4 regions of the Sporolactobacillus sp. PKPK-6 genome follow, and region 3 is predicted to be linked to each of the others. Evidence: riboswitches for the same ligand, from Rfam matches in the RefSeq annotation. Region 3 holds a riboswitch; each other region holds the start of a gene.
The links. A riboswitch is a leader RNA that binds a small molecule or an ion and turns the genes downstream of it on or off. The one in region 3 is predicted to bind S-adenosylmethionine.

Region 1 (4,178 bases), 170 kb from region 3:
TGACGGCGAAGTCGCCTGCGAAGCAGAAATGATGTTTGCCCTGAAAGCAGCAGAATAACGTTGAACATTCAGACGTCACGATTCGATCGGACGTCTGTTCTATTTTCACGGATTAATTGGAAGATATTTCTCTGGAAGTTTCCCAACCAGTCCTTTATACTGACAACACCTAAGCTCGCCGACCAACACCAGAAGGTAAAGAAAGAAGCATCAAGATTAGGAGTGAGTAAGTTGATGAATAAAGAGACAGAAGCAAGCTTAAGAAACTCGGGTGGTCAAAGATGAGTCAAGAACCTGACCTCTCCGTTAATTTTGCAGGGCTGACGCTGACCAGTCCGGTCATGCCCGCCTGCGGAACATTTGAGTTAACAAGTAAACCGGATTTCGACGCCAACCAAATCGGTGCGTTTATTCCGAAAAGTATTTCCATGAACAAACACAGCAAAGAGCAGGCTTCAAGCATTTTCGAGGCGGAGGGCAGCATGCTGAACTCCGTGACCTTTCAAAGCGAGGATATCGAATATTTTGAAGCACGCGTTTTGCCGGTGTATGAACCCTATCAACCGCCGCTGATCATCAATCTTTCCGGAGAAACCGTTGATGAATTCGCTCAGACTGCCGAAAAGTTAAACCAATGGGATAAGATTGCCGGTTTTGAAATTAATCTCTCTTGTCCGAATAGTGATGACAATCGACAAGTGTTCGGACTGCTCAGCGAGTCAACCTACAGCTTAATCCGCAAAATTCGAAACGTCACCGACAAGCCGCTGATCGCAAAATTGTCGCCGTCCGTCTCGCGTATTCAGGAAATTACACTCGCCGCTGAACAGGGCGGCGCGGATGCCTTCACCGTGGCGAACGCATATTCAGCCATGTCCATCGACATCAACACGCGCAAGCCGAAGCTAGGCAATGTCATCGGCACACTTTCAGGTTCAGCAATCAAGCCGCTGATTGTGCGCCTCATCTTTCAAGTGCACCAAATCAGCCATCTGCCGATCATCGGCAGCGGCGGTGTGATGACCGGCAGCGATGCAATTGAAATGCTGCTCGCCGGTGCTGCCGCAGTCCAGGTCGGGACCGCAAACTACCGCAATCCCGCTGCGATGATTGAAATCATCAACCAGATTCGCGACTATTTAATACGCGAAGATATCCATTCCGTCTCCAGCCTGATCGGTCAAGTAGACCTCAGCTGATGCAGATAAAAAGCGCGGTCAGTGCCGCGCTTTTTTTGTTGCTTAAAAACTAGCTCAATGCTGTGTGAAATTGAATGATGACATAGCAAACCCCAATGCCCATGCACGACCAGGGACAAGGACCAGAACCCATGCACGGAAAATGAGATTCAACGCACGAAATCGCTAAATCAATGCGCGAAAACCCGTCCAATGCATGAAAATACGACGCCAACGCACGAACCGGGGCCAGGATCCCCCCCATGCCCGAAATTCATGATCCAATGCACGATAATCATGGTTCAATGCACGAAAAACCCCAATCAATGCACGAAAATACGACGCCAACGCACGAACCTGGGCCAGGATCCCCCCATGCCCGAAACCAGTGATCCAATGCACGATAATCATGGTTCAATGCACGAAAACCCGAGTCCAATGCACGAAAATACGATGCCAACGCACGAACCGGGCTCAGGATCGCCCCCCATGCCCGAAACCAGTGATCCAATGCACGATAATCATGGTTCAATGCACGAAAAACCCCAATCAATGCACGCCCCCCACTCCCAATGCACAAACTCAAGCATCTCAATTATGAAAAAATCGGGAATGCTGCTTAATTTAAATAAATCATATTGACAAACTGGGGATTAGGCCATATACTAACATCACAATTCCATTTCTTATCGAGAGCGACGGAGGGAACTAGCCCGATGAAGTCCGACAACCAGCACTTAGGTGTATGGTGTTAAATCTAGCAGACCGCTTGGGCGGTACTGGAAGATAAGAGTCAACGTTTACGCTCAGTAAAAGTTACTTTCTTATCGCGGAAAGTAGCTTTTTTAATTTACACATGAGCAAAAAATCTCCCTTTAAGAAATTGGAATAATGGAAAAGAGGGAGGAACAAGATGAGTGAACATGTGGTTCAAAGATTCGGGCCTGAGTATTATTGCAATGAACCCGGCGCGTTTGAACAGCTGCCCGAAATTCTGAATGACAGGCGGTGGCATAACGTCTTACTGGTTCACGGACATCGATCATGGGAGGCAGCTAAGCCTTATCTCCCGCTGGACCAGCTTACCAACGTTGCTGAAGCTGTGCATCAAGGCGAATGCTCGGAAAGCGAAATGGAACGCATTAAGCAATTAAGCATTCAGCATTCGAGCGATGTCATCATTGGTGTCGGCGGTGGGAAAATTCTCGATACCGTCAAAGCGGTATCCGCGCAGCAGTCCATTCCATGCGTGCTGCTGCCGACACTTGCCTCGAACTGTGCCAGTTTTACACCGATCAGCATCGTCTATAAAGAAGACGGCAGTCGGCTTGGAACGCTGAGGCATCGGAAATCAAACGACGTTGTGCTTGTCGAACCAAAAATTATCGCCGAGGCACCAATCGAGGCGTTTCGGTCCGGCCTTGGTGACACGCTCGCCAAATGGTATGAAGCACGCGTCCGTCTGAGCAAAATTCCGCAGGAAGAACGGAGCCTGCCGCTCCAACTGAGCTTTAATTACGCCAAAACCTGTCGCGATACTGTTTTTGAAAACGGAAGGCAGGCGCTTGACGCTGTGAAAGAAAAAACAGCAAGCCTTGCACTTCAAAGAGTCATCGACACCATTTTCATCGCTGCCGGACTCGTCGGCGGATTAGCCGAAGCACATGGCCGAAGCGTCGGCGCACATGCGTTTTTTAACGCCTCGACCTTTCTCGGACTCGAAGCAGTCGCACCACATGGCACCTTGGTTGCCTATGGAATCCTGCTTCAGCTCGAACTCGAAAGCAAGATGGCGGAACAAAAACAAGTCCTTGATCTGTATCAGGATCTCGGCCTGCCGACGAAGCTAGCTCAGGTCGGACTTTCACTCGGCAACGAGCAGCAGCTGAGCAGCCTTGCCCGTCACATGACCGATTCGGACTCGCGCATTCACGAACTGCCCTTTGACGTGACAGCAGAGCGCGTCCGGACGGCGATTGAAAAACTTGAGGCACGCGCGCAGCACGCAGAAAAGGTGGGAACGACTCATGACTGAATTTGCAGCATCCGAGCGATTGCAGGCACTTAAACCGAAATTTTTCGCCCAGCAAGCCAAAAAGATCAAGGCGCTGAAGGAAAAAGGCCTCGATGTCATCAATCTCGGCCGCGGGAATCCCGATCAGCCGACCTTTCCGGAAATCGTGAGCAACCTTCATCAAGCGTCGAAAGAAACGGCCAATCAAGGATATCCGCCCTACGGAGGCAAACAGAAGCTGAAGCAGGCGATCGCGGATTTTTATAAAAAAAACTATCAAGTCGATCTTGATCCGGACAGCGAAATCGCCATATTTAACGGATCGATTGTTGCACTGACGGCAATCTCGCTGGCACTGCTCAATCAGGGCGACACAGCACTTGTTCCTGATCCGGCATTCGGCGGCTATGAGATCGGCGTCACGATGGCAGGAGCACATGCGGCTTCTCTGCCTCTGCTTGAGAAGAACGATTTTTTGCCCGATTACACGCGTGTGCCACAAGACGTGAGTGAAAAGGCAAAGCTGCTGTTTCTGAATTACCCGAACAATCCGACCGGAGCTTCGGCAAACGCGGCCTTTTTCGAAAAAACCGTCGATTATGCACAACAGAATCACATTGCCGTTGTCCATGATTTCGCATACGGCGATATCGGCTTCGAAGAAGAAGCGCCGCGCAGCTTTCTGCAGACACCTGGAGCAAAGGAAGCTGGCATTGAAATCTATACATTTTCTAAAACATTTAATATGGCAGGATGGCGAGTTGCCTTCGCGGCAGGCAACGCATCACTGATTAAGCATTTGAATCACTATTTGGTCAACAACGTCGGCGGCGTGTTCGGAGCTGTGCAGGATGCCGCGGCATTCGCTCTTGGCACTCAGGAACGTCAGCGAGCCGAGCTTCGTGCACTTTATCAATCACGTCGGGACTACTTAATCAAAGAATTGACTGCGCTCGGTTACCGAGTGTATCCGTCAAAAGGAACGT
Region 2 (4,178 bases), on a different contig from region 3:
TGACTGCCTATTATCATGATGATGCCTATTTTGAAGAACAAGCTGCACAAAGACATAAAAAACATCTTGAGCGGGCATTAAAGACGTCAGTGATGATTCAATTCAAAAATGCGGATGAATAGGGCTTGTCAAGCTTTTCAATAAGGTGGAAAATGGTAGACAAAAGAAGACAATGAGAAGGGGTTTTTTATGGCTATTTTAGTATTGGGCGGCGCCGGATACATTGGTTCGCACGCGGTTTATCAACTCATCGATGCCGGCGAGGATGTGGTTGTTGTCGACAACTTGCAGACCGGTCATAAGGATGCACTTCATCCGAACGCAAAATTTTATCAAGGAGATATTCGCGACAAGACGTTCTTGGATTCTGTATTTAAGAAAGAAAATATTAAAGGCGTCATTCATTTTGCCGCCAATTCTTTAGTCGGCGAATCGGTTGAGAAGCCGCTGAAGTATTTCAATAATAATGTCTACGGGATGCAAATTCTTTTGGAAGTTATGAACGATAATAACGTGAAACACATCGTATTTTCTTCAACTGCGGCAACATACGGCGAACCGGAAGTTGTTCCGATTACCGAAGACATGCCGACGCAGCCGACCAATCCATACGGCGAAACCAAGCTTACAATGGAAAAGATGATGAAATGGTGTGATCGTGCGTATGGCATGCGATTTGTTGCCCTTCGTTACTTCAATGTTGCCGGCGCAAGTAAAGGCGGATCAATTGGGGAGGATCACCATCCGGAAACACACTTAATTCCGATTGTTCTCCAGGTTGCTGCCGGTGAGCGTGACCATATCTCCATTTTCGGCGATGATTATGCAACCAAAGATGGGACCTGCGTCCGTGATTATGTGCACATTGAGGATCTGATCGCCGCACATCGCCTGGCACTTCGCTATCTGTTTGACGGCGGCAAGAGTGATGTATTCAACCTTGGCTCAAGTGAAGGATTTTCGGTTAAGGAAATTATTGAGGCGGCAAGAAAAGTTACCGGAGAGGCTATTCCTGCTGAACTGGCTCCAAGACGTGCGGGAGATCCGAGCACGCTGATCGCTTCCCCTGAAAAGGCAAAGCGTGTGCTTGGTTGGAACCCGAAACACACGAACATTCCTGAAATACTTGCCGATGCCTGGGCTTGGCACAGCAGCCACCCAAAAGGTTACGCGACAACCGTTGAATCGGCTAAGTAATTAAGAATAGCAGCTTGTTTGTGGAACTATATGGAACTTAACGACAAAGTTTTGACACATTCGCGATTTCGCGGTACAATCGTATCACTAACCAATTGAATACTTCTTATCCAGAGCGGCGGAGGGACTGGCCCGATGAAACCCGGCAACCAAATGAAAATTTAGGTGCCAATTCCTGCAGAATCCATTTGGATTTTGAGAGATAAGAGAAGATATGAACGGATCAGGCTTCTCTCTTCTCGAGGGAAGCCTTTATTAGTTCCGAGCTCTTCATAAATTAGGAAAACTGGATGATTGGAAAAGCCTTCGGTTAGAAATCAGAGTATTCTTATATACAAACAGGAGGAAGCAAACATTGAAAAAGATTACTGCAGTTATCTCAGCGTTTTTAGCATTTTCTTTAATTTTTGTTTTGGCCGCTTGCGGCAATAGTTCTTCAAAGGAATTGAGTGAAAAGGAAATTACGGTCGGTGTGACCGGCGGTCCTCACCAACAAGTAATGGAACAAGTCGTTAAGTTGGCGAAAAAAGACGGATTGACAATTAAATTGAAAGTATTCAACGATTACAATCAGCCGAATATTGCACTGAACGATAAAGATCTGGATGCGAACAGCTACCAGACGCTCCCATTCCTCAAGGATCAGATTAAAAATAAAAACTATAAAATTACTGATGTGTTCAAAACCGTGGCCTTTCCAATGGGGATCTACTCGAAAAAAATTAAAAGTCTTAAAGATTTGAAAGACGGCGACAAGATTGCAGTACCGAATGACCCGGCTAACGAGCTCCGCGCTTTGCAATTATTTGAGAAGGCCGGCGTTATTAAACTGAAGAAGGGTGCTGGGATTACATCAACGAAACGCGACGTGGTCAGCAATCCCAAACATCTGAAGATTATCGAATTGGATGCCGCACAGCTTCCGGCACAACTTGGTGAAGTTACTGCATCCGCAATTAATACCAACTTTGCGATGGGCGCAGGTCTTACAGTGTTGAAGGATTCTATTTTCCATGAACCGCTTGAAAACAACCCGTACCCTAACTATTTTGTTGTCCGTACCGATAATAAGAATGATAAAGTAGTCAAGCAGCTGAAGAAATACTATCAATCGAAGGAAGTCAAAGCATACATTAAGAAACAGTTTGGCGGTTCCGTAGTTCCTGCTTGGTAAGGAGGAAGCATCTTGATTAAATTACAGCATGTGTCAAAAACGTTTCGTGTTGGAAAGAACAAGATTGAGGCCTTGAAGGACGTTTCCCTTGAGGTAAACAAAGGTGAAATTTTTGGTGTTATCGGTTTCAGCGGTGCCGGAAAGAGTACACTGATCCGTTGTGTAAACCTGCTTGAGCGGCCAACAAACGGGCAGGTGTTTGTCGATGATCAGGATGTTTTGGAGCTGAATAAAAAAGGCTTGCGGCAATTAAGACGTAAAATCGGTATGATTTTTCAAGGTTACAATTTGCTTGAGACAGCGAATGTCTATGACAATGTTGCAACGCCGCTAAAATTGGAAGGCGTGCCGAAAGAAGAAATTAAGAAGCGCACCGAAAAGTACTTAGAGATTGTCGGATTGTCAGATCGGCAGAGTGCTTTTCCGAGCCAATTATCCGGAGGCCAAAAACAGCGTGTGGCCATTGCCCGCGCGCTCGCTCATGAACCGGAAGTGCTGCTCAGCGATGAGGCAACGAGTGCACTGGATCCGAATACAACCGAGGCAATTCTTGAATTATTGCTCAAGGTCAATAAGGAACTGGGCATTACTATTTTCCTGATCACTCATGAGCTGAACGTTATTCAGCGTATTTGTGATCGTGTGGCCGTTATGGAAGACGGCAGAATTGTGGAACAAGGTTCGGTTGTCGATGTGTTTACGCAACCGCAGCAGCCGATGACCAAGCAATTCATCAGCACGGAATCCAAGTTTCAGATTCCGGACTCGGTGAAGAACGATTTACTTAAATCGGGCCGATTGGTCAAACTGACCTTCTTAGGAGAATCATCGAAGGATCCGGTACTAGCGACACTTGCTAAGCAGTATGATGTCTTGCCAAGTATTATTGCCGGCGGCATTGATCAATTGAAGAATCAGTCGGTCGGCAAGCTGCTCGTCCATTTGAAAGGCGATAAGGCAAAAATTGAGACGGCGATCGGCTTTCTTCGGGATCAGGATGTTCTTGTGGAAGAGGTGAAGGACTAATGGCAGACTTTATCAATGAATGGGGCAGCGCAATTTGGGAAGGGTTCATCCAGACCACACAGATGACGCTGATTTCACTCGCTTTTTCAATTCTGATCGGGCTGCCGCTTGGCGTGCTGCTGGTTCTGACACGGAAAGGCGGACAATGGGACAATGTTGCGGTTTTCACGATCGTGAACTCATTAATTAACGTCATTCGATCGATTCCGTTCATTATCCTGCTCTTCTTCCTGCTTCCGTTTACGAAGACATTGGTTGGTACGACGATTGGTGTGAAAGGTGTTATTGTTCCGCTCGTCGTTGCATGTGCACCGTACATTGCTCGACTTTTGGAAACAGCAATGCTTGAGGTCAGCAAAGGCATCATTGAAGCGTATCAGTCCATGGGTATTTCCACCCCGAAAATTATCTGGCATGTCATTATTCGTGAAGCACGTTCATCGATCATTCTCGGTCTAACGATTGCGGTGATCGGATTGATCGGCGAAACAGCGATGGCCGGATTTGTCGGTGCCGGAGGACTTGGTGACTTGGCGTACCAGTTCGGCTATGTGCGATTCCAACCGGATGTAATGTACGCGGTTATTATTATCTTGATTGTCATTGTTCAGATTATCCAATCACTGGGTAATGTCATTGCGAGAAAATTGAAGAAAAATTAATAAAGCGGTCGGCACAAACGATTCTTGTTCATCACGTTTGACTGCCGCTTTTTCTTTATCTATAATGTTAAATATAATTAACATTATGTATAGATGATTAAACATTGGATGTGCTGAAC
Region 3 (4,178 bases):
CAACACGCCCAATCGTAATGTGATCGGAATGAACATCATATTTTTTAAAGGGATCAAACGTAATCAAAATATCCGGTCGCTCCAATCTGATTTTCCGAAACACCTTCTCTTTGAGTTGTGCTTCTCTAGCAAACAGAGTTCCGTCAGAAAAATTAAGCCAGTTCACCGTAATCCCGAGTACATGGGCAGCAAGTGCCATTTCAGTCCGTCGAATAGTTGTCACTTGTTCAGGTGTCTGCGCCCGATCATGTGTCCCCTTATCACCATTTGTCGCGATCACAACAAGAACCCTATTTTTTTGTCGTACCAACCTGGCTAACGTGCCACCGATAAATGTTTCATCATCCGGATGCGCAATGAAAACAATCGCTTTTTTCTCTTCGACTCCCATCTCTCTTCCTCCTTGCTGGCGTAATTCTGCGCCTATCCTTCCAAATAGGATTTCACCAAGGCAACAAACAGAGGTATGGAAGTCTCAAATGCTTTAGGATCTGCCTTGAATTTACTGCTATGAACCGGATATGCTGACCCAACACCTACATTAAAAAAAGTACCCGGTATGATCTGTTGATAGCAAGAAAAATCTTCTCCACCCATACTTGCTTCTAGATGCACAACATCAAAATGTTTTTTTAAGGCAACCGTTTCAACGAATTTTGTTAATTGTTGATCATTGACCACGGCCGGAGCACCGTCCACCCATTGGAATTCACTCGTGACCTCGTTAGTGGCGGCAATGCCGCTTGCTACTTTCTGCAAACGCATTTTTATTTTTTCTCTCGCCTTTTTATCAAAGGATCGAACGGTTCCTTCAAGCAGCGACGTGTTTGGCAGCACATTCCAAGTCTTTCCGGATTCAAGATGTGTGATTGAAACCACGCTTGGGTCAAACGGATTGACATTTCGACTGACAATGGTCTGAGCGGCAACAATAAATTCACCTGTTGCCACAATCACATCATCCCCGCTTTCAGGATGAGCGGCATGCGTACCCTTCCCATGAAACGTAACAAAAAAGCGATCCACTGCGGCATTAAAATTCCCCGTTTTGACCCCAACAACACCTGTTGGCAGTTCTGGATTAACATGCAGTCCGAAAATCGCCTCGACACCATTTAATATCCCTGTATTTACAACTCGGTCCGCCCCATGATCCACCTCTTCAGCCGGCTGAAAAATAAGTAAGATGCTTCCGTTTAACTGATCTTCAATTTTCTTTAATTCAATCGCTGTCGTCAGTAAATTGGTTAGGTGAAAATCATGACCGCATGCATGCATCCGATTTGAATGTTCCGATGAATAGGCCAAACCACTCTCCTCATTAATCGGCAGTGCATCAATGTCCGCTCGCAGCGCGATCAAACTGCCTGGTTTTTTTCCGCCAATCTTCGCAAAGACCCCTGTATCCATTGGATTGGATAAAATGTCAATGTTGTGCTCTTGAAGCACTGCTTTAATCTTCTTTGTCGTCTCAAATTCACCAAGGGCAAGTTCGGGATGTCGATGAAACCACTGAAATAAAGCTAAGGTTGACTTTTCTATCCCACTTTCTAATTCATATTGAGTCATCTTATTACCCCTCATAACTGATTTTTTGAAGAAACCTTAAGTTCTTATATTGCTGCTTTTTGTAAAAACAGCACACCTAGAAAAATAAAAGCGACTGCTTTTCTTAGAGCACAAGAAAAGTAGTCGCCATTGCCGTCCGATTGTACTTTTCTTATCTCTCAGATCAAATCTGCCGGAATTAACACCATACACAGTTTTCTATGCTGGTTGTCGGGGTTCATTGGGCCGGTCCCTCCCCCACTCTAGATAAGAATTATTTAGTTGATGTTTAAAGCTTACGAGAGTTCCATTGAAGAGTCAATACTAATTCATACTATTTTTATGCGATTTGTTTTTTTGAATTAAAGTTCACCCATTTTTTTAAATCAATCGATGCCGGTGGTTCGACAATCACTCAGTTTCTACATCATCTCCGAAGATTCCTTTCAAGTGGTCTTCGAAATGTTCGTGGATGGTCTTGAATTTCTCGTCAAATTCTTCCTGTGTGATGATCCCTTTCTCCATAAGTAGGTAAAAAAGTGCCGTGTTTCGTTCATAATTCAACACTGCCTCTGATCCGAGTTCGGTCAATAGTTCCTCATCGGTCACAAAATCATCTCCCTGTTTCGTAATGTCAGCAGCAATGATATTCCTAGTTGCAGGATAAACGAAATTGCTTCTTGGCATACATGAAGATAATTCACTAACCACAATAATCAAGCAGTGACGAGAGCTCAGCTCATTCACCGCTGTTCCTGCCCACTATGTTCCTCTCTCTGAACAAATCGATAGAACATGTAACCCAAAACAGCTCCCGTTGTGTTGAGAATCACATCATCGATATCGGTCATACGGTTAGGCAGGAAAAGCTGGATCCATTCAATAGTCGCTGAAAACAGAGCACTCATAAACAAGGCATGTGCCCAATGGAACTGCGGATACCTCATTGCCAGAAAAAAGCCAAAGGGTAAAAACAGCATAATATTCCCAAGATCATCAACGATAAAATAAAATAGAGAGGCTGATTGAAAATTTTTAAAGATCACAAGCGGATTCAAATTAATAGTAAAATGCTGAACAGGTGTCCCGGCAACGTTCCCGGTATGAATAATCCCATGTGGAATTAAGGTCAGATACAACACGAACAAAATGGAGAAAGTTAGAAGTATGTTAGCGAGAGCAATTTTTAATTGTTTCATTAAATCTCTCCTATATATTACTCAGAAAATCACAACCTGCTTGTCTGTATTGTTAGTCATTCCAAGACGATTTGTCAAACTTATAGACTGAATCGTTTTTAATTAATCAGGTAGAAGATAAGAGAATCCAGGTGTAAAAACTAGATTATTTTAAAAAAATGCGTGCAAAGTAAAGACGACTGCGAAGCAAAAGGAGATTCGGTTCAACTTTTCGAGCGTTCGGTCTAATTTTTCACAGATTCGGGCTAACTTCTCAAGTGTTCGGTCTAACTTTCTATCGGTTCGGCCTAACCTCTACTTTTCGGTCTAACTCTCACTAGATTAGGCCTATTTTTTCATGGATTCGGCCTAACTTTTCAAACGTTCGGTCTAACCCTTTCACTTCGGTTCAACTTTTCTCATAATATAAGTGTTTTTTCCATTGATACGATGCTGCGCATCTTCCGATGGTGTAAAAAAACACCGGAGCATTTTTACCGCTCCGGTGTTTTTGTTTCTTATTTATTTCCGCACTCAGCGCTTCTTCAGCGGCTTTGTGCCTAGATTGACCCGATATACATAACCCGTTTTGCCTTTATAAGTGACCTTGTACATTTTTGCTGACAGGGGACTTTTGGTCTTGAGCTTTGTATTTTTCGGGATCTTGATTCCTTTTCGTTTCTTACCCGTATTGGTGCTGTATAAATACGATGGCTTGTGAACGTAACGCGTCACGGACTGTGCTTTAGTTCCGAGATTCACTTTATAGACGTAGCCTGTTTTTCCCTTGTACGTCACTTTGTACATTTTTGATGAGAGCGTACTGATTGTCTGCAGTTTCACATTTATTGCGATCTTAATTCCCTTGCGCTTTTTACTCGTATTGGTGCTGTACAAATACGATGATTTATGGACATAGCGTGTGACGGACAGGGGCTTTTCCCCAAGGTTGACTCTGTAAACATAGCCTGTTTTTCCTTTATATGTGATCTTGTACATCTTGGCTGATGGGTCGGTCTTGGTCTTGACCTTTGTATTAACTGCGATAAAACCAATTCTCGTCTTGCTGCCATTTGACGAACTGTAAAGATAGGGGCCCTTTTTCACATAATAAGTATGTTCTTTCGCATTCTCCGTATCACTCGTCTTTTGAAGCGCATCAAGACGTTTTTCCAAGGCAGATTTTGCATCGCTGTCCGCCAAAGCATTGACCTTGACTCGAGCAGCATCCACGTCTGCTTGCGATTTGGTTTGTTCCGCCTGCTCTACTGCTTTTGTTGCCGCTTCTACTGCCTTTGCCGTCTCCTCTTCCGCAGCCGCACCATCTATCTTCTCTTGTACAACTTTCAACCGAGCATTCAGCGAATCCTTCGTCGTTCCTTCCGCCAAAGCATTGACCTTGACTCGAGCAGCATCCACATCTGCTTGCGATTTGGTTTGTTCCGCCTGCTC
Region 4 (4,178 bases), on a different contig from region 3:
AGCCTTGAATTGCGCGACATCGGCACGATTCAATTGCACGCAATTGCTCCTTAGTCTCAATTCCCTCAACAATAACATCGATCCATAGATGTTCAGCCATCGAAACAATTGCGGTTACAATCGCTTGATCTTGATTACTTTGTGCAATATCCATCACAAAAGAACGATCAATCTTTAACTGATTGATCGGCAGGCTCTTCAAATAGCTGAGCGAACTGTATCCAGTACCGAAGTCGTCAAGACTGACGCCTACTCCCAGTGCCCGAATTTCTTTTAATAGCCTGATGGATCGTTCCAAATCCTCTGCCATCGTTGATTCAGTAATCTCCAGCTCAAGATATTCAGGTTGAAGACCGCTTGCTTCTAACGCGAAGCATACCCGTTTGACTAACGAATCATCATGAAATTGATTAAACGAGAGATTCACAGAAATGGGTACTTTGGGAGTACCGCGATCCTGCCACTTCTTCATTTGCCGGCAGGCCTCGTCAAGCACCCACCAGCCAATGTCACGAATTATTCCTGTTTCTTCAGCAACCGAAATAAAAGCGCTTGGGGGAACGATGCCGCGTTCCGGATGTTCCCACCGAACCAAAGCCTCTACACCAATCAGTGCGCCGGTACATGCGTCAACCTGAGGTTGGTAATATAACACAAATTGATGATTATATAATGCGGATTGCAATTCATTTTCCGTATTCAGCTTCATAAGCAGCTTCTGGTGAAGTTCATTATTATAAAAGAAAAAACTTTCTCTGCTGCTTTTCTTTGCCTCTCTTAGTGCTGCTTCCGCACTCGCCAATATTTGAATGCTCGAACGTCCATCATACGGAAATTGTGAGATGCCGATACTGAATGTTGCATAGATCTCTTTTCCGTCGATATGGTAGGGCTGTTCGGTTGTCCGCAATAATGTTTCGATGAGATGTGTCAAGCCGCGCTTATTCAAGCAGTCTCTGCAGATAATCATGAATTCATCACTGCTGATCCGATACAATTCTGCATTGAAGTCTTTAAGAGCTCCCTTCATTCTCCCGGATAAAGCGATCAACAGTTCATTTCCTATTTGTCGACCGAAAATTTCATTAATTATTTTTAATCGGTCGACGTTTATTTTCAGTAATGAAAACGACCGATTGCTGTTTTTATATCCTTTGACCAAATCGACAACCGATTCTTCAGCAACCAAATTATTGGGAAGCCCGGTCAGTGCATCATGATAGGCTCTGAAGCGAATAACCTCTTCTTTTTCAAGTTCACGTTCATGCTTCAGCTGCTGATAACGTTCCAGAATCAATTGCTGCTCTAGACTTAGAAATTTATCTAAAGATTCGGATAGAAATAAAGCCTGTTCAGGATGATTGACCTCATGTTCGACCGCTTCAATAAGCGCTCGACGGTACAAACTAAAAAGAGCAATTTGATTTGCAATGCTTAACTCATGGTCAAGAAAAAAAACTGCATTTTGCTCGCAATGTACTAAAACGCTCCGATCAAGAGACCCGTTGAAAAGAAGCCGAGTTTGTTCTGCATACATATTTTTCAAGTATTCTTTTGTCTTTTGAGACGGAACCGTGCTCTGTATTTTATATAAATCGAGTACATGTTGGCTCATTTGATTGACAATGTTAACGTAATAATTCATAAGATATGGACGCATCCATTTCAACAGTTGCAGATCCAGTTTATGAATTTGTGCCAGTCGAATCCGTTTTAGAACAGAATGATCTGTGATCGATTGATCAGTGATCTGCTTCTCCACTTCCTTCAGCCATCTGTCTCGATTAAATTGCTCACTCATTTCGTATCCACCCTCATTGTGTCTTCGCTGCTGTTCGTTCATGTTTGAGAGACATACTCACTCTCTTTATCGTCAGATGAAGTGAAAATGTGAATATGTTTTGCGTGCAGATCTTGCTGTTTTTAAACTATTTTTAAATGATTCAATCCACTTGCGTTGTCGAAGTAAAGCATTGACGAATCCCAAATTCCATGTTAGTATTCAAATTAACTTAATTAAACTCTTATTAAGAGCGGCGGAGGGACTGGCCCTGTGAAGCCCGGCAACCTTTCATTTTATGAAAAGGTGCTAATTCCAGCAAGATTGGTATTTTAGAATCTTGGAAGATAAGAGGGTGCGGATGATAATTCAGGCCTCTCTAAAATAGAGAGGCCTTTTGTTTTTCCCCCTCGAAAAATTTGTTATGCAGATTACAGGAGGATGAAGACATGGGTAAAGTATTAAGTGCGAATCTCGGATACCCGAGAATCGGCGAAAAAAGAGAATGGAAAAAGGCACTTGAGCAATTTTGGGCCGGTAAAATTTCGAAAGAAACGTTTCTAGATACGGTTAAAACACTGCGCTTAAGCTATTTGAAAAAACAAAAAGACATTGGAGTTGATCTGATTCCCGTTGGAGATTTCAGCCTTTATGATCATGTCCTTGATACGGCTGTTCTTTTCGGTTTAATTCCCGACCGCTTTAAATCAAATGAAAAAGAACTATCGCTTGAAACATACTTCTCAATTGCTCGTGGAAACAAAAATTCAGAAGCATCGGAAATGACCAAATGGTTTAATACAAATTATCACTACATTGTTCCGGAAATCAGCAATGAAACCAAACCTTATCTGACGGAAAACCGCCTTCTTAATTTGTTTAATGAAGCAAAGAATGAGCTCGGTATCGTCGCCAAGCCCGTTATTGTCGGACCGGTGACGCTGTTAAAGCTGTCAAAGGGTTATGATCCAGATCATTTTAATACACTGCTTGACGCACTGCTTCCATTGTACGTACAGGTGTTTCAAGAACTGAAAGAAGCCGGGGCTGAATGGGTGCAGATCGATGAACCTATTCTTGTCAAGGAACAGAGCAAAGAAGATCTTGCTGCGTTCGCGAAAGCCTACCATTTTATTAAAAATGGTGTGCCTGAACTGAAGCTTCTTCTGCAAACCTACTTTGAGGCGATTGATGATTACGAAGCTGTCGTTCAATTGCCCGTTGACGGTATCGGTCTTGATTTTGTTTACGGCAAAGAAGAAAATTTGGCATCGATCAAAGCCTATGGATTCCCTGAAGGCAAGGTACTGGCTGCAGGCGTTGTAGACGGTCGAAATATTTGGAAGACAGATTTAAAGGCGACACTTACTGAACTGCAGACACTGCTCTCATCAGTTAAGTATCACGAGAATCTGTGGGTCACACCGTCATCAAGCCTGCTCCATGTACCGGTCACGATCTCAAATGAAACCAATCTTGATCCTGTGCTTCTGAACGGTCTTTCCTTCGCCGATGAAAAGTTGACCGAGGTCGTTTACCTTACGAAAGGGCTTAATGAAAGCGAAGCCGCCATCTATGGTGCCCTTCAGAAAAACAGTGCAGATCTGCAGACACTACAGCAATCCGAACACCGCAACAATAAAGAAGTTCAAAAAGAAATTGATCAATTAGACGAGGAACTGCCGTCGCGCCCCGGCTCTTATAAACTTCGTCAGCAGGTGCAAGCCGATGCCTTCAATCTGCCACCACTGCCGACAACAACAATCGGGAGCTTCCCTCAGACGAAAGAAGTTCGTCAGGCCCGACGTAATTGGAGACGCGGCGAATGGTCCGAAGAACGCTATGAGCAATTTATTAAAGATGAAACGGCGAAATGGATCGAAATTCAGGAAGATCTCGGAATTGATGTCCTCGTCCATGGTGAATTCGAACGAAACGACATGGTTGAGTACTTTGGCGAAAAGCTGAACGGATTTGCCTTTACACGTTTCGGATGGGTTCAGTCCTATGGCTCGCGTTGTGTTAAGCCACCGCTGATCTTCGGAGATGTATCATGGCAAGATCCAATGACGGTGAAGGAAAGCGCCTATGCTCAGTCACTGACAAATAAGCCGGTAAAAGGTATGCTTACCGGACCGGTCACGATCTACAACTGGTCATTCGTCCGTGACGACATCAGTCAAGGTGACGTGTTCAACCAAATTGCGCTCGCTTTAAAGAAAGAAGTGCACGCACTTGAAGAAGCGGATATCCGCATGATCCAAGTTGACGAACCGGCACTTCGAGAAGGTCTTCCACTGAAGGAAGACAAGAAACCGGGCTATCTGCATGATGCCGTCTACTCATTCCGGCTGGCAACATCATTTGTTAATAATGACACACAAATTCATACGCATAT

Region 1: another riboswitch for S-adenosylmethionine. It lies ahead of AC1MBV_RS06840 (iron-containing alcohol dehydrogenase family protein); the one in region 3 lies ahead of AC1MBV_RS06000 (amidohydrolase).
Region 2: another riboswitch for S-adenosylmethionine. It lies ahead of AC1MBV_RS16905 (MetQ/NlpA family ABC transporter substrate-binding protein); the one in region 3 lies ahead of AC1MBV_RS06000 (amidohydrolase).
Region 4: another riboswitch for S-adenosylmethionine. It lies ahead of metE (5-methyltetrahydropteroyltriglutamate--homocysteine S-methyltransferase); the one in region 3 lies ahead of AC1MBV_RS06000 (amidohydrolase).

Annotation. Positions count from the first base shown of each region.
Region 1 is NZ_JBWXPA010000001.1:1,428,453-1,432,630, reverse strand. Features, by position in the region: gene fabZ (3-hydroxyacyl-ACP dehydratase FabZ) at 1-58, shown strand, start outside; gene AC1MBV_RS06850 (dihydroorotate dehydrogenase) at 282-1,199, shown strand; gene AC1MBV_RS06845 (hypothetical protein) at 1,474-1,731, opposite strand; SAM riboswitch class I at 1,862-1,971, shown strand; gene AC1MBV_RS06840 (iron-containing alcohol dehydrogenase family protein) at 2,092-3,213, shown strand; gene AC1MBV_RS06835 (aminotransferase class I/II-fold pyridoxal phosphate-dependent enzyme) at 3,206-4,178, shown strand, end outside.
Region 2 is NZ_JBWXPA010000003.1:172,886-177,063, reverse strand. Features, by position in the region: gene AC1MBV_RS16915 (Ppx/GppA phosphatase family protein) at 1-122, shown strand, start outside; gene galE (UDP-glucose 4-epimerase GalE) at 190-1,197, shown strand; SAM riboswitch class I at 1,301-1,406, shown strand; gene AC1MBV_RS16905 (MetQ/NlpA family ABC transporter substrate-binding protein) at 1,553-2,371, shown strand; gene AC1MBV_RS16900 (methionine ABC transporter ATP-binding protein) at 2,384-3,397, shown strand; gene AC1MBV_RS16895 (methionine ABC transporter permease) at 3,397-4,059, shown strand.
Region 3 is NZ_JBWXPA010000001.1:1,255,900-1,260,077, forward strand. Features, by position in the region: gene AC1MBV_RS05995 (PIG-L deacetylase family protein) at 1-391, opposite strand, end outside; gene AC1MBV_RS06000 (amidohydrolase) at 424-1,569, opposite strand; SAM riboswitch class I at 1,718-1,822, opposite strand; gene AC1MBV_RS06005 (hypothetical protein) at 1,960-2,295, opposite strand; gene AC1MBV_RS06010 (VanZ family protein) at 2,292-2,747, opposite strand; gene AC1MBV_RS06015 (GH32 C-terminal domain-containing protein) at 3,261-4,178, opposite strand, start outside.
Region 4 is NZ_JBWXPA010000002.1:548,111-552,288, forward strand. Features, by position in the region: gene AC1MBV_RS13535 (putative bifunctional diguanylate cyclase/phosphodiesterase) at 1-1,801, opposite strand, end outside; SAM riboswitch class I at 2,022-2,134, shown strand; gene metE (5-methyltetrahydropteroyltriglutamate--homocysteine S-methyltransferase) at 2,230-4,178, shown strand, end outside.